2 linked regions of the Thermogemmatispora onikobensis genome follow. The protein of the gene in region 2 binds, or shares a complex with, the protein of the main gene of each other region. Links are inferred from orthologs where the notes say so. Each region holds a gene or a part of one and is shown on either strand. Other genes may lie near its edges.

Region 1 (3,589 bases), on a different replicon or contig from region 2:
GCAGACCGCTTGCTTCACGCCCTGGGGAGCAGGTACGGAAGTCTCTCAGAAGACAGAAAGAGAGAAGGTCGGATGTCGACGCTGCGGTCAAATGGTTAGCTGGCTCAGGGGAGTGTGTTAGCTTTGGGTTTTGGGAGGGCTGTGTAGCCCAGGGGATCAGGGTCAAAAGGGTCGATCTGAAAGGCAAAGGTGCCCTGGGGTGAGCTGGTTGGGGAAAGGGCTGAGTGGGCCTGTGGAGCTGTGTGGAGCGGGAAGAGGGAACAGGTGGGGCGAGTGGGACTCGAACCCACACGGGGGTCTCACCCCAGGGGATTTTAAGTCCCCTGCGTCTACCATTTCGCCATCGCCCCATCGTCTCCTGGCTGACCAGGCGGCGGGCACCTGTAACATCTGTCCACGCCTGGACACTGCGCCACTTCGGCCTTCTGTTCCACCCTGGCACTCGAGCGGGACACAGCCTTGTGGTCAGCTTTAAACTCTGCAATGCTACAGATCCCAGTGCAATTCTAGCAGATCTTAGGGGAGAGGACAAGTCAGCTTCCACCGCTTCAAGAGGCGAGTAATCTCCGGCTTCATCGATCCAGGCCGTCAGCTCAGCTCTCTTTCTTTGCCTACCAGGGGCAGGAAGCATGATGATCAAGGCCGGATTTACTGATTGGCTCCTGTCAAGACGCAGGAGCAGGGGCTTGTCCTGGGCTGGGCCGCCTTCCGCTATGGGGAGGCTGAGCCGATACGCTTCTAGCGAGCAGCTTGAGGGGCAATTTGTCAAAGGCGGCGGTGGCTGTATTGACGTGCCTTTTTATCTGCGGCATAATACCAGAGTGATCGTTATACATGTACATGACATGTAAGTGGGCGGAACGCAACAAATGACAAACGAAGCAGGCACTCAGAGTCTTTCCGCTGAAGGGCAACAGCGAGGCACGTATGAGGTGATCGTGGTTGGGGCAGGCCATGCCGGCTGCGAGGCCGCCCTGGCCAGCGCGCGTATGGGCCGTAAGACACTGCTACTCACCATGAACCTGGACAGCATTGCGCTCATGCCCTGCAATCCCTCAATGGGTGGACCAGCGAAGGGGCACCTGATCAAGGAAATCGATGCCCTTGGCGGCGAAGTTGGGCGCAACACGGATCGCACCTTCATTCAGATCCGCTTACTCAACACTGGCAAAGGGCCAGCGGTCCAGGCCCTGCGCGCTCAATGTGACAAGCAGGCCTATCGCCTGGCGATGAAATTTGCATTAGAAGCTCAGCCTCATCTTGAGCTGAAGCAGGCGACGATCACGCACTTTCTCTATGAGCAGGGGCAAGACGGACGCCCGGCTATTCGCGGGGTCGTGACCAGTACCGGCTGGCAGTATGAGGCGAAGGCGGTTGTGCTGACAACGGGCACTTTTCTCAATGGGCGCCTCGTGGTGGGCGAGAAGACGCAGCCGGGCGGACGCGCTGGCGAGGGTCCCTCGCTGGGAGTCGCCGACTCGCTGCGTGCCTTTGGCCTGGAGGTGCGCCGTTTCAAAACCGGAACACCGCCACGCATCGATGCGCGCACCATCGATTTCAGTCAGACTGAGCCGCAGCCGGGCAGCCGCGTTCCCCTCTATTTCTCCTGGGATGAAGCCGCCCGGGCCGATGTGCAGCTGCCCGGCGGGCGGCCTAATCCGGTCTATCCGGTTACCGATGAGGATCTCCACGGCTGGCGTCCGCAGTTGCCTTGCTATCTGGTGCGCACCAACGAGCGCACCCATGAGGTGATTCGCTCCAACCTGCATCGCTCTCCTCTCTTCAATGGCCTCATCGAAGGCATCGGGCCCCGCTATTGTCCATCGATCGAGGATAAGGTGGTACGTTTCGCTGAAAAGCCCTCCCATCAGGTCTTTTTGGAGCCGGAGGGTTGGCGCACGGGCGAGGTCTACGTGCAGGGGATGAACACCAGCCTTCCCGAGGATGTGCAGCTGGCCATGCTGCGCTCTATTCCGGCCCTGGAGCGCGTGGAGATTGTCCGCTTTGGATACGCCGTCGAATACGATTATGTTCCCCCTTATCAGCTCATGCCGACCCTGCAGACGCGGGCCGTAGCCGGCCTCTTTCTGGCCGGCCAGATCAACGGCACCTCGGGCTATGAGGAGGCGGCAGCCCAGGGGATGATGGCCGGCATCAATGCCGCTCTCTATGCCCGCGGTGAGGCGGGCTTCGTCCTGGGCCGACACGAAGCCTATATCGGCGTTCTCATCGACGACCTGGTCACTCGTCCCCTCAGCGAGCCCTATCGCCTGCATACTTCGCAAGCCGAGTATCGCCTCCTCCTGCGCGCCGATAGCGCTGATCTGCGCCTGAGCGACTACGCCTATCGCCTGGGCCTCATCGATGAACAACGCTATGCCCAAGTGCTGCACAAGCGCGAGCAGATTGAGCAGGCCCTGGGACGCCTGAGCAAGGTGATCTTGACTTCCTCGCGCAGTGTCGAGTCTGCCGCGCGCGAGGTTGGCATCGCTCCGCTTGGTCAGATGACCTCGGCTCGCGATTTGTTGCGGCGTCCCGAGGTGCACTATGGACAGGTCGCAGAACTGGCCCGCCTTGCCTTCCAGAACGAAGAGCGCGCGAACGCTGAGCCGCCTTTGCCCGCACTTCCCCCCGATGTCGCGCAAGAGGTTGAATTACAGGTTAAATACGAATATTATGTTCAAAAACAGCAACAGTTGGTTCGGCAGGCTCAGCGTCTTGAGGGACTCCTCATTCCCGAGGGTCTTGATTATCAGAGCATTCCCCACTTACGGACGGAAGCGCGGCAGAAGCTGGCCCGCTTGCGCCCACGCACGGTTGGACAGGCCTCACGTATTGAGGGAGTCACGCCGGCGGATATCGCTATTCTGATGGTCTATGTGGAGAAGCTACGAGCGGCGACGAAAGCTGTCTCGTAATAGGTGCCCCCGGTCAGCAAAGCAAGGGGCGAGGGCAAAGCACAGAGGGAGGAGAACGGTGATCAACCTCTGGCGCATTGTTGATGGACCGTGGTAAGTAGAGACGACCGTCGGTTGTCCTGGCCTGGAGAGGGATGCAAGGAGGCATGGCATGCGGCTACTGCTTAGGCTACTACGCTCCTTTGCTTCTATAGCGATGTGTCCGAACAGCATGCTCATCCTGCCGGGCCGTGAGGCAGAGCGCAGCCCAAAGCTGGATGGACTGCGGACCTTCCCCGTTCCCGGCGGCTGAGCACTATGTGCTGAAGAGGGGAAGAACTGTGTATATCCTTGTGGTTGATGATAGCCAGTTTACAACTGCGCTGGTGCAGTTTGCCTTGAAACAGGAAGGCTACGAAGTTGAAGTCACGGACAACCCTCGTGGGGCCATGCAGATGATCCAGAAGCGCGAGCCTGACCTGTTGATCCTCGACATTGCCATGCCCTATCAGAGCGGTTTCGAGTTTACTGCCAGGTTGCGAGCGGAGGGTTACGATATTCCTCTGATCTTCATGACCGCCCAGGATAGCATGGAGTCTAAGCTCAAAGGCTTTCATATTGGGGCTGACGACTATATTTGTAAGCCTTTCGATCACCAGGAGCTGGTCGCGCGTGTCCAGGCTGTGCTTCGT
Region 2 (4,750 bases):
AGGCCAATGCTTCGGGCGCCGCCTATGCTCTGATTCTCGGCGAGGAGGAGCTGGCTAACGGGCTGGTCTCTGTCCGCTCACTGCGCGCCGAAGGCGCCGAGGAGGAGGCCCGGCAGGTAGCCGTTCCTCGCGCGGAGGTTCTGCGCTATCTCCAGGGCTGAGGCAAGCGAGGAGGGAGCAGAAGAGCGCTACACTCTCTGGCGTGCGGCCTGCTCTCCCCGCTCACGGCTCTTGTTAAGTAGCTTTCTGACTGAGCGGGCAGCGCGGAAGCAACTCGACAACTGGTCCCAGGAAAGACCTTTAGCTTGCCAGAATGCTCCGATAGTTCGCCGGCAGCCGGCAACCGCGATAGAGCGCCCCGAGCAATGCTGGCTGTGTCTGGACCTGAACCGCTCCCCGTGGACAGCTGAGCGTCAATGTACGGGCTCCCATCCCCAGGTCTTGCCTTAAAGGCTTGGGATGTCCTCTAACATCTACAACACCAATCGGCCAGAGTTGCCCATCGATGATAAAGTCTTGCCCACTGAAGTAGAAGAAGGGGACACGGTAGCCCATCGCCGTACGCACATCGCTAATCAATGACAGGATGTGGGCGATGGCGATCTCAGTCGGATTGTAGACGTTGAGACCGCAGCCCTGGAAACAGCCCGTGCCCTCGACAACCCAGATGTGCTCTCCCAGCTTGCCGCTGTTGAGATCAAGGCCAAACTGTTGCGCCCAGAAGGCCAGCAGCCCGTAGAGATTGTTCACGTAATCGCCAGGATAACCATTGTGCCAGCTATCGATGAGGCCCAGGGTCTGGCTGCGCCAGCTCCAGTGACCACCTGGATGGACAAGCGTATTCATGGCGGTCTGCATCTCATTCAGGTAGGCCACACGGGTCATGAGCTTGCCGTAGTCGTCCGGGACAACCAGAGGATCAACCGAGCCGAGAATGACCTTGGCGCCGGGATCATAGGTCTGCACGGCCTGAGCACAAAGATCATAGAAGCGCGCAAAGCGTTCAGGAGTGACATAGGTTGTCCAGGCGTCCAGCTTCATCTGTTCGTTGCCGCATTGTATGGCATCCGCCCCCGCTAAAGCGGCATCCTGGATAATGTTGGCATCGTAAAGGCGGGGCGGCCCCGCACTCGGCTGGCACAGCGTCAGCAAGACATGGAAACCAGCCGCATGCATGCTGGCAACGGCATTTTTGAGAGCGCTGCCCTGTAAACCAGCAGCACCACAGCTGTGGTCTCCCAGCCGAACCCAGGCAATGCCTCCAGCCGCGGCAGCAGTACGTCCCTCAACGCCAAGGACGGTAGCCGGATCGCGCGTCGGCGAGGGGGTTGGCGAAGGAGTGGGTGTCGGCGTGAAGGTCGGCGTTGGCGAAGGGGTCGGCGTCGGTCGCTGCGCCACCGGCACCGGCGTTGGCGTGGCCTCGCTCCCTACCATACCCGCCAGCGCTACCCGGTAGGCCAGGGCGGTCAGGACGATACTGCTCAGAACGATAGCAACAACGACGAGCAGCGTCGAGCGCTTGAGACTGTTTCTAAAGATCATCTTTCTTCTTCAGAGACTATTACAAATAAATCAATACATGATCAAACAAAAAGAGCGTTTGTTACTTGCCAATGCAGAATTCGCTGAAGATGCGTTCAAGCAGGTCGGCGCTGGCCGTCTCGCCAGTGATCTCGCCGAGGGCCTGGCAGGCAGCCTGCAGATCGATGGAGACAAAGTCGAGGGGCAGATCCTGCTCCAAGGTGGCCAGGGCTGCCTGCAAGTGCTGCGAGGCCAGGCGCAGGGCCTCCTGATGGCGCAGGTTTGTCACCAGCACGCTATCGCTTTGCAGTGCTCTGCCAGCCAGCACCAGGTTGGCGATCGTCTCCTCCAACTGGCTCAGTCCCTCGCCTGTCAGCGTTGAGGTCATCACCAGTGGAGCCTGGGGCCAGAAGCGGCGCACCTGCTCAAGCGGCAACGAGCGCGGGCGATCGATCTTATTCAGCACCAGAATCACCGGGCGTCCAGCGCGGCCATTGGCCGCCTCACTGCCCTCGTGGCCAAACCCCAGACGCTGGAGTTCCTCGCAGACCTGGCGATCTTGAGCGGTGAAATCTTCAGCGCCGTCGAAGACCAGCAGCACCAGGTCAGCGCTCTCCGCCGCGGCGCGGCTGCGCTGAATACCAATCTGCTCGACCGGGTCATCGGTAGGGGTGATTCCAGCGGTGTCGATCAGATGTAGAGGAATGCCCCGAAGATTGGCCACTTCCTCAACGGTATCGCGGGTTGTGCCGGCGATCGGCGTAACGATGGCGCGTTCACTGCGCAGCAGGGCATTCAGGAGGCTTGATTTGCCAACATTGGGACGACCGATGATGACGGTGCGCAGGCCGTGACGATAGAGGCGCCCCTGTTCCGCCCCGGCCAGCAATTCATCGATCAGGCTCAGGGCCGCCAGCATCGGGGGACGCAACTCGTCGGCGCGTGGAGTAGGAATATCATCTTCGGGGAAATCAATGCTCGCCTCGATACGGGCCAGGACCCCCAGCACTGTCTGTCGAGCCTCGCGCAAACGGACCGAGACGCGCCCCTGCAGCTGCTGCATGGCCAGCCGCAACCCCGCCTCGGTGCGGGCGCTGATGACATCCATGACCGCCTCCGCCTGCGCCAGATCGAGGCGTCCATTGAGAAAGGCGCGCAGCGTAAACTCCCCCGGCTGCGCCAGTCGGGCCCCATGTTCCAGCACGAGGCGCAGCATGCGCTGCAAGACGAGCGGCCCGCCATGCCCCTGAATCTCAACGACATCTTCGCGCGTATAGGTGTGGGGCCGACGCATGAAAGCCACCAGCACCTCATCGAGCACCTCACCGCTACGCGGATCAACAATCCGCCCATAGGTCAGCTGGTGCGAAGGAGGGAGCGTCTGCTCCCCACCGGGACGGCGGAAGAGCGGGAGCACGATGGAGAAAGCTGCCTCCCCACTCACACGCACAATGCCTACGCCTCCCACACCAGGAGGGGTAGCGATCGCTGCTATGGTGTCACTCTGCATGGCTCCTCGCATAGTCCGCATTATAGCCCCGTCCTTCCCAGCACGCAAGAGGACTTCAGCCCGCGGCGAGCAAACGCTCAGGGTGCGTGTAGACGTTCATTGAACGCCCTCGCAGGAAGCCAACGAGCGTGATGCCCGCCTGCTCCGCCAGCTCCACCGCCAGACTCGATGGGGCCGAGATCGCCGCAACACAAGGGATACGGGCAGAGAGAGCTTTCTGTATAATTTCGAACGAGGTCCGCCCGCTGACCATGAGAATATGCTCGCGGTAGGGAAAGTTGCCCTGAAGCAGTCCCCAGCCCACGAGCTTGTCCACCGCATTATGCCGCCCGACATCCTCGCGTAGGAGCAACAGCTCACCCTGGAGCGAGAAGAGGGCCGCCGCGTGCAGGCCGCCAGTATGGGAGAAGACAGCCTGAGCCACCCGCAGCCGCTCAGGCAGCGCGTAGAGGGTCTCGGCCCGCAGGCGCAGCGTATCTGGCTCAAGCGGCGCAAGCGAGCTCAGCAGGTCCGCAATGCTATTCTTGCCACACAGCCCGCAGCTAGAGGAGACCGCAAAGTGGCGCTCAAAGGTAGCCTGGCAGACGGCACCACCATCGGCTTGTTCCTCCTGGGCCTCGCTGGTGCGCAAAGTGACCTCGATGACGTTGGGCAGCGGGAGACCATCGGCGTCGAGAGCTTCCTCGACACGCAGCACCTCCTGCCCCGAGCGAATGAGGCCCTCATTCAAAAGGAAGCCCAGAGCGAGCTCGCGATCGTGGCCCGGGGTGCGCATGATGATCGCGAGGCTGCGCTGGTTGAGCCGGACCTCCAGCGGCTCTTCAACAGCCAGCGCCTCGTCGCGCGACTGAGCATCTTCTCCCTCCCAGTGCAGCACGCGCGCACTCATGACGCGCAGAGGATCAACGATAGAGCGCCAAAATTGGGTAGCAGTCATAGGGCCATCCTCCTTCGCTTCGTCGCACTGTGCACTCATCAGCTGAGCAGGCTTGCTCACAACGGCAAGCGGGAAGACCACGCCGTTCTTCTCTTATTCTATAAGCATTCAAGATCGTCTCTACCCATCCCGATTGACGCCTCGCCTCTGGCCATGCTAGGATTCAGGCAAGATTGCGCATCCAATCGATCGATCGATCGATCCAGCCAGCCATTCATGCATTCTCACCCAGAGCAAAGAGAGCTGTCAGACTATCCCTGGCGAGCTGAAGACAGCCCAGCTCAGGTCAATTGCACATCGAGGTTTGAGCAATGCATCACTCTGTCAAGTCGTCGAGCGAGTTTCTGCGCAAGCGCGGCTACCGTCTCACGCCGCAGCGCTCGATGATCTTGAACGTTATTCACGAAGCCGACGCCCATCTCAGTATCGAACAGATCAGCGAGCGTGTTCAGCAGCAGAATCCCGCGGTCAGCCTCTCGACCATCTACCGCACCCTCGAACTCCTCAAGGAGCTAGGGCTGGTGCGAGAGAACCGCCTTCCGGGCGAGCCGCCACGCTATGAGCGCGCACCAGGCAAGGCCCATCACCATTTGATCTGCCGTGGCTGCCGCGTCATTATCCATCTTGACGAGAACCTCCTTGGGAACCTGCATGAAGACCTGCAGCAGCAGTATGGCTTTCATGGCCTGACACTGGACCTGGTGGCCAGCGGTTACTGCCCGGCCTGCTGGCAGAAAAGGCAGTCCTTTCTCCCGGCGGGCGAGGCGACCGCGGAGATGAAG

The links.
Region 1: the proteins of mnmE (region 2) and BGC09_RS20715 are in contact, whole or in part, in a solved structure (PDB 9HIP), measured with the Escherichia coli proteins. The link is inferred for Thermogemmatispora onikobensis from one-to-one orthologs.

The regions. Positions count from the first base shown.
Region 1 is NZ_BDGT01000076.1:12,502-16,090, forward strand. The notes cover bases 480-3,393. They hold BGC09_RS20715 (tRNA uridine-5-carboxymethylaminomethyl modification enzyme MnmG/GidA), read left to right. Parts: upstream 480-869; coding sequence 870-2,918; downstream 2,919-3,393. Other genes in these bases: BGC09_RS23045 (hypothetical protein), read left to right, coding at 3,070-3,210. UniProt on the Escherichia coli protein: NAD-binding protein involved in the addition of a carboxymethylaminomethyl (cmnm) group at the wobble position (U34) of certain tRNAs, forming tRNA-cmnm(5)s(2)U34.
Region 2 is NZ_BDGT01000038.1:46,347-51,096, reverse strand. Bases 829-3,638 are described here. They hold mnmE (tRNA uridine-5-carboxymethylaminomethyl(34) synthesis GTPase MnmE), read right to left. Parts: upstream 3,053-3,638; coding sequence 1,604-3,052; downstream 829-1,603. Other genes in these bases: fdhD (formate dehydrogenase accessory sulfurtransferase FdhD), read right to left, coding at 3,087-3,638; BGC09_RS16135 (hypothetical protein), read right to left, coding at 829-1,542. Also shown: hisS (histidine--tRNA ligase), read left to right, coding at 1-161; more of BGC09_RS16135, read right to left, coding at 301-828; more of fdhD, read right to left, coding at 3,639-3,968; BGC09_RS16120 (Fur family transcriptional regulator), read left to right, coding at 4,280-4,750. UniProt on the Escherichia coli protein: Exhibits a very high intrinsic GTPase hydrolysis rate. Involved in the addition of a carboxymethylaminomethyl (cmnm) group at the wobble position (U34) of certain tRNAs, forming tRNA-cmnm(5)s(2)U34.